3 regions of the Amycolatopsis sp. NBC_00345 genome follow, and region 2 is predicted to be linked to each of the others. Evidence: riboswitches for the same ligand, from Rfam matches in the RefSeq annotation. Region 2 holds a riboswitch; each other region holds the start of a gene.
The links. A riboswitch is a leader RNA that binds a small molecule or an ion and turns the genes downstream of it on or off. The one in region 2 is predicted to bind S-adenosylmethionine.
Positions count from the first base shown of each region.

Region 1: another riboswitch for S-adenosylmethionine. It lies ahead of OG943_RS30685 (methionine ABC transporter ATP-binding protein); the one in region 2 lies ahead of thrC (threonine synthase).
Region 3: another riboswitch for S-adenosylmethionine. It lies ahead of OG943_RS20495 (aminotransferase class V-fold PLP-dependent enzyme); the one in region 2 lies ahead of thrC (threonine synthase).

Region 1 is NZ_CP107995.1:6,850,142-6,854,266, forward strand. Features, by position in the region: gene OG943_RS30680 (4-(cytidine 5'-diphospho)-2-C-methyl-D-erythritol kinase) at 1-863, opposite strand, end outside; gene OG943_RS30685 (methionine ABC transporter ATP-binding protein) at 1,116-2,129, opposite strand; SAM riboswitch class I at 2,343-2,433, opposite strand; gene OG943_RS30690 (hypothetical protein) at 2,623-2,865, opposite strand; gene OG943_RS30695 (TetR/AcrR family transcriptional regulator) at 2,926-3,513, shown strand; gene rsmA (16S rRNA (adenine(1518)-N(6)/adenine(1519)-N(6))-dimethyltransferase RsmA) at 3,545-4,125, opposite strand, start outside.
Region 2 is NZ_CP107995.1:5,100,215-5,104,339, forward strand. Features, by position in the region: gene rpsT (30S ribosomal protein S20) at 1-215, shown strand, start outside; gene holA (DNA polymerase III subunit delta) at 362-1,333, opposite strand; SAM riboswitch class I at 1,467-1,600, shown strand; gene thrC (threonine synthase) at 1,613-2,878, shown strand; gene OG943_RS22695 (ComEC/Rec2 family competence protein) at 2,956-4,125, opposite strand, start outside.
Region 3 is NZ_CP107995.1:4,645,690-4,649,814, forward strand. Features, by position in the region: gene OG943_RS20490 (hypothetical protein) at 1-300, opposite strand, end outside; gene OG943_RS20495 (aminotransferase class V-fold PLP-dependent enzyme) at 330-1,697, opposite strand; SAM riboswitch class IV at 1,738-1,852, opposite strand; gene OG943_RS20500 (M23 family metallopeptidase) at 1,937-2,722, opposite strand; gene OG943_RS20505 (potassium/proton antiporter) at 3,021-4,125, opposite strand, start outside.

The DNA of each region.
Region 1 (4,125 bases), 1.7 Mb from region 2:
CGGCACACCCCGGCGCCGGACAGCTCGGCGGCCACCTCCACGGCCGCCTGCGCGTCCGCGCAGAGGAAGGCGCACGTCGGGCCCGAGCCGGAGACACAGCCGGCCAGCGCGCCCGCGTTGACGCCCGCGCGCAGCGTGCGCCGCAGGCCCGGCCGCAGCGAGACGGCCGCGGCCTGAAGATCGTTGCCCAGCAGCAGCGCGAGCTGCCGCGGGTCACCGGAGGCGAGCGCCTCGACCACCGGCGTGTGCGACCCGATGCGCGGCGGGTTGCCCTCGGCGCGCAGCCGGTCGAGCTCGCCGAACACCTTCGGCGTGGAGAGGCCCTTGTGGTCGAACGCGAGCACCCAGTGGAACGTGTGCCGCGACAGCACCGGCACGAGCTGCTCACCGCGGCCGGTGCCGAGCGCCGTGCCGCCGTACAGCGCGAAAGGCACGTCGCTGCCCAGCTTGCCGGCGATCGCGGCCAGCTCGTCGCGGGTGATGTCGAGCTTCCACAGCGAGGCGAGGCCGACGAGCGTCGCCGCCGCGTCCGCGCTGCCGCCCGCCATGCCGCCCGCGACCGGGATCCCCTTGCGCAGCACGATGCGCACCTTGGGGTCGTCGTCGGGACGCCCGGCGTACGCGGCCAGCTCCTGCGCCGCGCGCCAGGCCAGGTTCGTGGCGTCGGTGGGCACCGCGCCCTCCCCCTCGCCGTAGACCTCGAGCCCGGGCTCGTCGGTGGCCGCGACGGTGACCTCGTCCGTCAGCGACAACGCCTGGAACACGGTGACCAGCTCATGGAAACCGTCCGCACGCTGGTCGCCGATCGCCAGGTGCAGGTTGACCTTGGCCGGGACCCGGACGGTGACTGGGGGAGGAACCACTGCGAGCACCCAGCCAGCCTACGTGGCCGGGCCGATCGGCTTCCCACCAGGAGAAAGCACGGTCAGCCGGACGGATTCGCGCACTCCCGCCCGACCGGGCCCAGGACGCCCGTCCCAAACTCTCGGACGCGCGATCCCTTTGCCCGGACGACGGTCCCTGAAGGCCACCATGAGGGCGTAGTGGTCCCTCATGGTGGCCTTCAGGGGCGTCAATGTCCCTGAAGGTGGCCTTCAGGGACATTGTCGGAACGGTCAGGCGGCGGCGACACCCTGCGGGCCGCGCGCCGTGTGGGTCACGTAAGCACCGCGGTCGGCGATCCACGCCAGCGCGGCGTCGGCGCGCTCACCGCGGACGCCGAGGCGGAAACGGCCGATCGGGGTGTCGCCGATGCGGGTCAGGCCGCCGCCGATGGTGGCGAGCTCGACGTCGAACCGGCCGGCCGCCTCGGGCAGCAGCGCGCCCACGGAGGCGAAGCCGATCAGCACGACGTCGGCCGCGCGGTCGTACTTCGCGGCCTGCGCCCGGGTCGTCTCGATCGCGGGCAGCACCGCCTGCGCGGTCCAGCTGCCCGGCGACGCGATCAGGTCGAGCACCGTGCCGCGCTCGACGATGGCGCCTTCTTCCAGCACCGCGACGTCGTCGCAGACCCGGCGGACGACACCCGCGTCCTGCGTGGTCACCAGCACGGTCACGCCCAGCTCGGCGCGCGCCCGGTCGAGCACGGCCAGCACGGCGCCGGCCTCCTCCGGGGCGACGCCCGCGGTCGGGTCGTCGGCGAGCAGCACGGCAGGGCCGGCCGCCAGCGCCTTGGCGACGGCGACGCGGCGCAGCTGGCCCTCGGTCAGCTCACCCGGGTGCTGACCGGCCCGGGCGGTCAGGCCGACCAGGTCGAGCAGCGAGCCGACGCGGCTGCGGCGTTGCGGGCCGTCGACGCCCAGCTGCTCCAGCGGGGTCGCGATGTTGCCGGCCACGGTGCGCTCGGCGAGCAGCTCCGGCTTGGTGCCGACCACACCGAGCTGGCGGCGGACCTCACGCAGCCGACGGCCGTCGAGGGTGCCGGTGTTGAGGCCGTCGAGCCGCACGACCCCGCGGTCGGGGCGCTCCTGCAGCGCGATGCAACGGGCGAGGGTCGACTTGCCGGAGCCGGCCGGGCCGACCACGCCGAAGAGCGAGCCTGCCTGCACGTCGACGCTCACGTCACGCAGCGCGGCAACCGGATTTCCGTTGTGGGGGAAGGATTTGGACACGTTTTCGACAGTGATCACAAAGGGCTCCAAGGAGGGGCGCAGCACCGTTCACGGGCGCGCCGGGCGTCACCGATAGACCGTCCATAAAGGACGGCGCTCAAGAAGAAGCGGAAGAGAGGATCAGGCGATGACCATGGAGCGTCGACACGCACATACCGAGCGGCGACCTTCGTCGACTACGCGCCGCTTGGTGAGCAGGAGCGGGCGGGCTACCCTCTTCATCGGAAACAGCCTCCATCGGTCCTGGCGGTAGCACCTGCCCTGTGGAGGGTGGTTGCTGCGACTTCGGCGAGCCAGGTCTCTCAGTCGCTCGGGATGGACGTACCGAGTAAAGCCGATCCCATTGGGTGAACGCAAGCGCGTTGGTGCAGATCACACGAGTGGTGGCGTCCGCATACCGGAACACGGCCTCCTGCATCGCGGACCGTGAGGGCGGTTCACCGGTCGGGCCGCTTGACAGGATCGGCCGCGCCCCGATACCGGAGCCGCCGGGAGATTCCCCTGTGGACGGTCAGGAACCCTGCATGGACGGCGCCTTCTTACGCCGCTCGTCGAGCACCACGAGCAGCGCGAACGCCACGACGATCACGCCGGCGGCCACCACGTAGCACCAGGGCGCGTCCAGATAGTTCGAGAACGCCAGCCAGCTCGGCTTACCCTCCCCGAACGCCTTGGACAAAATCGGCACGACGCCCGCGCGGACCCCCACCACGCCGACGACGACCTCCCACAGCCGGTACCAGCCCTCGTTCATGTCCCCTCCTAATGATACGTCTGTATCAGATACACTCGTACCATACCAAGAGGGAGCACCATGGCCAAGCGGGTGGACCACGACCAGCGCCGGCGTCAGATCGCCGAAGCGGTCTGGCGGATCGCGGCCGCGCGTGGCCTGGATTCGGTGAGCATGCGCGAGGTGGCCGCCGAGGCCGGCGTCTCGCTGCGGCTGGTGCAGTACTACTTCGAGACGAAGCACAACCTGCTCGTGCTCGCCCTGCGATACCTCCACGAGCGCGGCGAGCAACGGGCGCAGGCCCGCATCGCGGAGCTGCCGGAGGACAGCGTGCGCGGTGTCCTGCGCTCCGTGCTCACGGAGCTGCTGCCGCTGGACGAAGAGCGCGCACAGTCCCTACGCGTCCACGCCGCGTACTTCAGCCGCACCCACAGCGATCCCGAACTGGCGAAGGTCTTCCTCGGTGAGGGGACGCCGATCGAAGACCTGGTGACCGGGCTGCTGTCCGCGGCGGCGCTCGGGCCCGGCGCGGACCCCCGGCACGAGGCGAACCTGCTCGTCTCGGGCATCACCGGACTCGGGCTGGACCTGTTGTACGACCGCTACCGGCCCGACGAGGTCATCGCGACGCTCGACTACCACCTCGACCGGCTGTTCGGCACGGCCTGACGCGGGTCAGGCCGGACCGCGACGGCCCGGTTCAGACCTGGGCGGCGAGCCGCGCGAAGGCGTGGACGTCCAGCTGCTCGCCGCGGGTCCGCGGGTCGATGCCCGCGGCCGTCAGCAGCTCGCCCGCGCGGTCGGCGGACCCGGCCCAGCCCGCCAGCGCGGCGCGCAAGGTCTTGCGGCGCTGGGAGAACGCGGCGTCCACGAGGTCGAACAGGGTCTTGCGGTCGATGTCGGTCACCGGCGTCGCGGCCCGTTCGAAGGAGACCAGGGCCGAATCGACGTTCGGCACCGGCCAGAAGACGTTGCGGGGCACGGCGGCCACCTTGCGGGCCGGGCCGTACCAGGCGAGCTTCACGCTCGGCACGCCGTAGATGCGGCTGCCGGGGCCGGCGGCCATCCGGTCGGCCACCTCGGTCTGGACCATCACCAGCCCCCGCTGCAGCGAAGGCAGCTCGGCCAGCAGGTGCAGCACCACGGGCACCGCGACGTTGTACGGCAGGTTCGCGACCAGCGACACGGGCGCGGCCGGCAGATCGGCGGCCCGCAGGCGCAGAGCGTCGGCGCCGAGGACGGAAAGACGTTCGGCGGCCTCGGGCGCCCGCTCCGCCGCGG
Region 2 (4,125 bases):
AGGCCCGCCAGCGCAACCTGGCGATCCGGTCCTCGGTGAAGACCGCGATCCGCAAGTTCCGCGACGCCGCCGACTCGGGCGACAAGGCCAAGGCCGTCGAGGCGCAGCGCGACGCCGCCAAGAAGCTGGACAAGGCCGTCACCAAGGGCGTCATCCACGCCAACCAGGCCGCGAACAAGAAGTCCGCGATCGCGAAGCGCGTGAACTCGCTCTGATTTTCGGTTCTTCCTTCGGAGGGGCCCGGTGACCAGTGGTCGCCGGGCCCCTTTCGCGTGTCCGGGGGTACTTCGTCCTGGGGTCGGAACCCGGGCGTCCGGGCCGCCTCGGAACGAGCAGGGTCAGTCTGGGCCCGTAGGCGGGGTCAGCGTTCGCCCTTGGCGGCGACGACCTCGGTGACCGCGCGTTCCAGCGCGTAATCCGCGTCGGCGGCGGCGCCCTTGACCTCGGCGTTCAGGCGGGCCACCACGCGCATCGCGGTGGCGAGGCCGTCCTGGCCCCAGCCGCGGGACTGGCCCTGCGCCTTGCGGATCTTCCACGGCGGCATGCCCAGCTCGCCCGCCATCTGGTTCGGGTTGCCACGGCCCGCCGCCGAGACGCGCGCGACGGTGCGGACCGCGTCCGCCAGCGCGTCGGCGACCAGGACGTGCGGGACACCCAGCTGCATCGCCCAGCGCAACGACTCCAGTGCCGCCCCGCGGTCGCCCGACACGGCCTTCTCCGCCACTGCGAAGCCGGTCACGTCGGCGCGGCCGGTGTGATAGCGGCGGACCGCCTGCTCGTCCACCACGCCCCCGGCGTCGGCGACCAGCTGCGTCGCCGCGGAGGACAGCTCGCGCAGGTCCGAGCCGACGGTGTCGAGCAGAGCCATCACGCCCGCGGCGTCGATCTTCCCGCCGGAGCGGCGCACTTCGTTGCGCACGAACGACTCGCGCTCGGCGGGCTTCGTCAGCTTCGGGCACTCGATGATCTCCGCGCCCGCCTTTTTCAACGCCGCGGGCAGCGCCTTCGCCGCCTTGCTCCGGCCCCCGCCGCTGTGCACGACGACCAGCACGATGCCGTCCGCCGGCGAAGCGATGTACGCCAGCACGGCGTCGGCCAGGTCCTGCGAAATGTCCTGCGCCGAGTCCAGGACGATCACCCGACCTTCGCTGAACAGCGAAGGACTCACCAGCTCGGCCAGCACCGGCGGTGTGAGTTCGGACACCCGGTTGCGCGTCAGATCGGCCGTCGGGTCGGCCGCCCTCGCGGCGTCCAGCGCGGCCCGGACGGCCCGTTCGATGAGCAGTTCTTCCTCGCCGATGACGAGCTGGAGCGGCGCGGGGGCGGTGGTCACCCGGCCATCCTCTCACCCGTCCGGCGGCAGGCCCGCCCCGGTGATGTGGGCGGGCACCGTGGCACGAGGCGATCACCATGTCGTACGGTGTAGCCGAGGCAGCGCCCGCGACGGCGCGCCGACAATCGAATACCGCTCATCCAGAGGGGCAGAGGGAACGGCCCGACGAAGCCCCGGCAACCGGCGTACAGCCTGTCATCCCGCGATCGCGGGATAGCTGACGACCACGGTGCCAATTCCGGCCCGCTTCGGCGGGGAAGATGAGGAAGGAACCTCGTGATGACCGTTACCCTCGGAACGACCTCCGCCAGCAAGACCGTGGACCTGGGTCCCGCCGTCGAGCTGGTGTCGAAGGAAGAGGGCCACCGGCAGCCGCTCGCCCCGGAGTTCGTGTCCGCCGAGGACTTCTCGCCGCTCGAGGTCGCCTACGACTTCGGCCGCGTGCGCCGCGAGGACATCGAAGCCGGGCCGAACAACATCTGGCGCTACAAGAAGCTCCTGCCCGTGCCCTCGAACGTCGAGGAGATCCCCAACACCGAGCCCGGCGGCACCCGCCTCGTGCGCGCCGACCGGCTCGCGAAGGCGCTGGGCCTCAAGAGCCTGTGGGTCAAGGACGATACCGGCAACCCGACACACTCGTTCAAGGACCGCGTGGTCGCCGTCGCGCTGGCGGCCGCCCGCGAGTTCGGCTTCGAGGTGCTGGCCTGTCCGTCCACCGGCAACCTGGCCAACGCGGTCGCCGCCGCGGCCGCGCGCGCCGGCTGGCAGTCGGTGGTGCTGGTCCCGAAGACGTTGGAGCGGGCCAAGATCCTCACCACCGCGGTGTACGACGGCGCGCTGATCGCGGTGGACGGCAACTACGACGACGTCAACCGCCTCGCCACCGAGCTGGCCGCCGAGCACGCTTCGTGGGCGTTCGTGAACGTCAACGTCCGCCCCTACTACTCCGAGGGCTCGAAGACGCTCGCCTTCGAGGTCGCCGAGCAGCTCGGCTGGCGCATCCCCGAGCAGATCGTGGTCCCGATCGCCTCCGGTTCGCAGCTGACCAAGGTGGACAAGGGATTCCGCGAGCTCGGCCAGCTCGGCCTGGTGGAAGCCAGCCCGTACAAGGTGTTCGGGGCCCAGGCCACCGGCTGCTCCCCCGTCTCGGCGGCGTTCCGCGCCGGCCACGACGTGGTCCAGCCGGTGAAGCCGGACACCATCGCCCGCTCGCTCGCGATCGGCAACCCGGCCGACGGCCCGTACGTGCTCGACGTGGTCAACCGCACCGGCGGCGCGATCGAGGACGTCAGCGACGAGGAGGTCGTGGAGGGCATCCGGCTGCTCGCGCGCACCGAGGGCATCTTCACCGAGACCGCGGGCGGCGTCACCGTCGCCACCGCGAAGAAGCTGGTGGAGACCGGCAAGCTCGACCCCGACGCCGAGACCGTGCTGCTCATCACCGGCGACGGCCTCAAGACGCTGGACGCCGTCGAGGGCCGCATCGGCCCGAAGGCGACCGTGCCGCCGTCCGCCGCAGCGGTCAGCAAGGCACTCGGCTTCTGAGCCCTTCCCCACGGCGGTGAAGGACTCCTTGCCTACCTTGAGAGTAGGCAAGGAGTCCTTCACTACAGGCGCACGACCTAGCGGGGTGGCCCACGGGCCTCGCCACGGCGGGCGATCGCCGGCCCGCCCGCACCGGGCAGCACCGCGGTGTCACCGTCCACGTCGGTCCGGGTCACCAGCGCGCCCAAGGTCTTCAGCACGTCCATAGTGGACTGGCTCGGGTGGCCGTAGCTGTTGCCCGCGCCCACACTCACCAGCGCCGCCCGCGGCGCTGCCGCCGAAAGGAAGCCCGGCACCGAGAACCTCGAGCCGTGGTGCGGCACCTTCAGCACGTCGGCCCGCAGGTCCGCGCCTTCCGCCAGCAAGTCGGCCTGCGCGGCCAGTTCCACGTCTCCCGGCAGCAGCACCCGGCCCGCGGGTGTCTCCGCCCGCAGCACGACCGAGCTGTTGTTGATCATCGTGCCGTCCTGCTCCGCGGGCGAGCGCGCCGTGACGTAGCGCGGGCCGAGCACGTCGAGCGCGAGCCCCGGCCAGGACAGCCGCTGCCCCTGGCTCAGTTCCAGCAACGGCACGCCCCGGCGCGCGGCCTCGCGTGAGACCTGCTGCCACGCCCAGCCCGGAGCGCGGCCGGGCCCGATCGCGATCGCCCCGACGGCCCGGCCCTCGAACACCGACGCCAGCCCGCCGGTGTGGTCGGCGTGCAGGTGCGACAGCACCACCAGCGGCACCCGGTCGACCCCGAGCCGCCGCAGGCATTCGTCGACCGGCCCCGGCTCGGGCCCGGTGTCGACGACCACCGCCCGCCCGGGCTCGGCGGTGGCCAGCACCAAGGCGTCGCCCTGCCCGACGTCGCACTCCACCATCGCCCAGCCCGGCGGCGGCCAGCCCGGCGCGAGCACCCGGGCCGGCACGACGGTCAGCAGCACCGCGACCAGCGCGACGGCGACCAGCAGCCGCACCCGCCGGAACCGCAGCGCGAAGACCACGACGGCCAGCAGCGCGGCCGCGCAGAGCCCGCCCCACCAGCCACCGGGCCAGGCGAGCACGGCCCCCGGCGCGCGGGCGCCGTGCCGGGCCACGGTGATCAGCCAGCGCGCCTCGGGATCGGCCAGGTGGACCAGCAGGCGCCCGGCGCCGGGCCACCACGGGCCGACGACGGTGGCCAGCACGCCGAGCACCGTCACCGGCGCCACGACCGGCGCGGCCAGCACGTTCGTGATCACCGAGACCAGGCTCACCGTGCCCGC
Region 3 (4,125 bases), 450 kb from region 2:
CACCACGAGCGCGAGCATGATCAGCCAGCTGTTCGAGGGCGCGAACGTCGCCGGCATGGACGTCGCCGGGACCACGGGCGGCTGGCTGTAGGCATACACCGTTGTCTGCCCGGATCCGACCTCGGCGGGCGCCAGCCGCGCCGTGGCCTGCAATGTCGCAGCGACCTCACCCTGCACTGCCACCGCGACGTCGTAGGCCCGGTGCGGATCCGGCGCCGCGGCGCGCTGCGCCCCGATCAGCACCAGCTCGGCGAAACCCAGTAAGGCCAATGGAAACGCGTACCGCGGCGGTCTCCCCATGCGGGGAGCCTAGCGGACCGGCGCGACGCTCAGGCGCAGAACGGCGGCAGCTCGCGCGGGTCCCCGACGGGCGCCCAGCGGCCGTCCACCTTCTCGTACTGCCAGCGCGCGCCACGGGCGGCGATCTGGCGCAGAGCGAGCACCACGCGGTCGACGTGCTCCGCCGTGCTGCCGAGGCCCAGGCTGACGCGCACGGCCTGCTGCCCGTCACCGCCGGCGACGCCGATCAGGCGCTTCGTGGCGACGTGCGCGCAGAAGGCGCCGTCGCGGACGCCGATGCCGTATTCGGCCGACAGCACCGCGGCGAGCCAGCCGGGCTCGAAGCCGTCGACGACGAAGCTCACCGTGCCGACGCGGTCGACCGGCGCGTCGAACAGCCGCAGCTCGGCGCAGCCGGGGATGCCGGCCAGGCCCTTGCGCAGCCGCTCCAGCAGCTCGGCCTCGTGCTCGCCGACGGCGTCCCACTGCGCGGCCAGCTGCTCGCACGCGACGCCGAGCGCGTACACGCCGACAGTGTTCGGCGAGCCCGCTTCGTGCCGCTCCGGGCCGGAGTTCCAGACCACGGCCTCTTCGGTGACGAGCTTGGTCGCGCCGCCGCCGGCGAGGTACGGCTGGGCGGCGCGCAGCCAGTCCGCGCGGCCGATCAGCGCGCCGGCGCCGAAGGGCGCGTACAGCTTGTGGCCGGACAGCGCGACGTAGTCCACGTCCAGCTCCCGCAGCGAGATGCGGCGGTGCGGCGCGAGCTGCGCGGCGTCGAGCGCGATGCGGGCGCCGTGTTTCCTTGCCACGGCGGCGATCTCGGCCACCGGGAGCAGCTCACCGGTCACATTGGACGCTCCGGTCACCACCACCAGCCGCGGGCCCTGCGGGCAGTCCGCGAGCGCTTCGTCCACAACGGACACTGCCGCGAGCCGCGTGCGCGGAAGGCTGACGCGGCGGACGTTCCGGCCGCGCCACGGCAGCAGCGCGGCGTGGTGCTCGGTGTCGAACACGACCACGGAGGTGTTCTTCGGCAGGGCGCGGGCCAGGAGGTTGAAGGAATCCGTGGTGTTGCGCGTGAACACGACGGTGTCGGTGCCGCGCGCGTCGACGAAGCGGCGAAGGATGTCGCGGGTGCGCTCGTAAAGCCGCGTCGAGACCTGCGACGCGAAGCCCGCGCCGCGGTGGACGCTCGCGTACCAGGGCAGGAACTCGTCGACGGCCGTGCGCACCGCGTCCAGGCACGGCGCGCTGGCGGCGTGGTCGAGGTTCGCGTAGCCGATCTCGCCGCCGGTCACCAGCGGCACCCGCAGGCCCGCGCCGGCGACGGCCGGGATCCCCTGCGGCGCAACGGTTCCAGCGGCGTCAGTGGTGCCCGTGGTTTCGGCGGTGCAGGTGCGATCGAGGGCGAGAGTCATGAGGGTGCCTCCTCGGCAGTCCGGGGGACCCCCGGCGAGGGGCCCGCGCTTGCCTGCCGCACGACGCGACCGGCCTGGTCCTCACCCGGGGCACCCCACCGCGGTAGGAGGGTTGCCGGCCAGCAAGCCGGGGCTTCGCGCTGGCACTCATGACCTGTTTTCGAAGGTAACCGAACGGAGTGGGTTCGAGCCAGCCCCGTCCCGCGATCTGAGACCGCGGTCACACGTTCGGCGGACTGTTACGGGGTGTCGCGGAACCGGCCGGGCAGCTGGACGAGCTGGCGGTCGGCCAGGTGCGTCGCGGTGCCGTCGTACTGCTCGGCACCGGCGGTGAACTGCCAGCCGCCGATCTCCTTGCCGTCGACGGGCTGGCCGTAAGCCGCCGCGACGGTCGAGGTGAGGCGGGCGTAGGAGACGTTGTCCCAGTCGCCGATGGCGGCTTCACGGTCGTTCGCTTCACGATCGCGGGGTGCGGCTTCGCGATCTCCGGGCGCGGCCTCGCGATCGCCCGGCGCGGCGGCGGTGGCCGGGGCGGCGGGCAGGGTCCAGAGGGTGAAGTGCACGTGGGCGCCGGTGCTGCTGCCCCCGCACGGGAGCGCGTTGCCGGTGGACCCGAGCGGAGCGCCGGCCTCGACCTGCTCACCGTCGGTGACCTGGATGGCCTCCATGTGGTAGTAGCCGGTCCGCCAGCCGCCCGCGTGGTCGATGGTCACCCAGTCGCCGCCGGAGCAGTGCTGCAGGTGGACAGTCCCGGCCAGCGGCGCGCGCACGGTCCGGTCGGCGGGGCTGAAGTCGATGGCGTTCTTGACGCCATCGGACCCGTCGTCGGAGTGGATGCCGGCCGAGTAGACCTGCTGCCCCAGCGCGAACGGGAACGCCATCGCCGGGAACGCCGTGGCCGGGGATGGCACCGTCGGGGACGGCGCCGACTCGGCCGCCGCGGGGCCCGCGAGCAGCACGCCGGCTGTCAGCGTCAAGACGGCGGCAGCGGTGGTCGTGGTGCCCCAGCTCCGAAGTTTCGTCACCCTGCGTACTCCTTTGGGTCAGCCTTCCCCCGTTCGATGGAGTCGAACGGGCGGAGGTTAACCCGAAAGGGCGACATTTGGGAATGATCACTGCGAAATTCGCGTGAAACCGAGGTGTGGTGCCGCGGACGGGTGGGGGGCGCTCGCCGCGAGCCGACCTGCGGAGGTTCACCTCACCCCGTGGGCCCGCGGGCGGTGATCAGAACGCACTGGTCGGCGACGTGCGCTCCCCCGCTCGGGTCAGCGGCCGGGCTCATCACACCAGCAGGTCAGCCGCCCAGCTCCCGCCGCCGGCGGGTCAGCGGCCGTCTTCCCCACGCCAGCGGGCCAGGCGCCCGGCGCGGTCCACGGCGCGGATCCGGCGCTCCACCGCCTCCCGGACGCTCGCGGTGGTCACCACGAGGAGCTGGTCGTCCACCTGCAAGCGGCTCGTCTTCTGCGGGGTGAAACCCGCGCCGGCGCGGACGATCAGGCTCACCGTGGCGCCGGCGGGCAGGCCCAGCTCCGAGAGGTACACCCCGTGCAGCTTCGAGCCCTTCTGGATGCGCACCTGCAGCAGCTCGGCGCCCAGCTCGTCCAGCGGCGCGGCGTCCACCTCGATCTCGTGGGCCTCGGCCGGCTTGGCGAGGCCCAGCAGCCGGGCGAACGGGCCGAGGGTGGCGCCCTGCAGCAGCGTCAGCACGATGACCAGCACGAATACCGCGTCGACCAGCTGTTCGGCGCCGGGGACGCCCTCCGAGAGCGGGATCATCGCGAGCACGATCGGCACGGCCCCGCGCAGGCCGGCCCACGACAGGAACGCCTGTTCTCGCCACGGCAGCCGGAACGGCAGCATCGAGAGCACCACCGACAGCGGCCGCGCGAGCAGGAGCACCACCGCGCCCGCGACGAGGCCGGGCACCAGCGTCTCCAGCAGCCGGCTCGGCGAGGCGAACAGGCCGAGCAGCACGAACAGCCCGATCTGCGCGAGCCAGCCGAGCCCTTCGGCGAACGAGAGCGTGTCCGAGCGGTGCGGCAGCTTGGAGTTGCCCAGCACCAGCCCGGCGACGTACGTGGCGAGCAGGCCCGAAGCGTGCGCCAGCTGCCCGGACGAGTACGCCACTATGCAGACCGCGACCGTCGCGAGCGGGTACAAGCCGGTGGCCGGCAACGCGGCCCGCCGCAGCGCCATCGCGCCCAGCCAGCCGAACAGCAGGCCGATCCCCAGGCCCGCGGCCAGCTCGTACACGACCAGCAGCGGCAGCGACCAGTCCACCGCCTCACCGGACGCGAGCACGACGACGGCGATGTACGCGGGCGCGTCGTTGATGCCGGACTCCAGCTCCAGCGTGCCGACGATCCGCTTCCCCACCCCGGCCGAGCGCAGCACGGAGAACACCGCCGCGGCGTCGGTCGACGCGAGC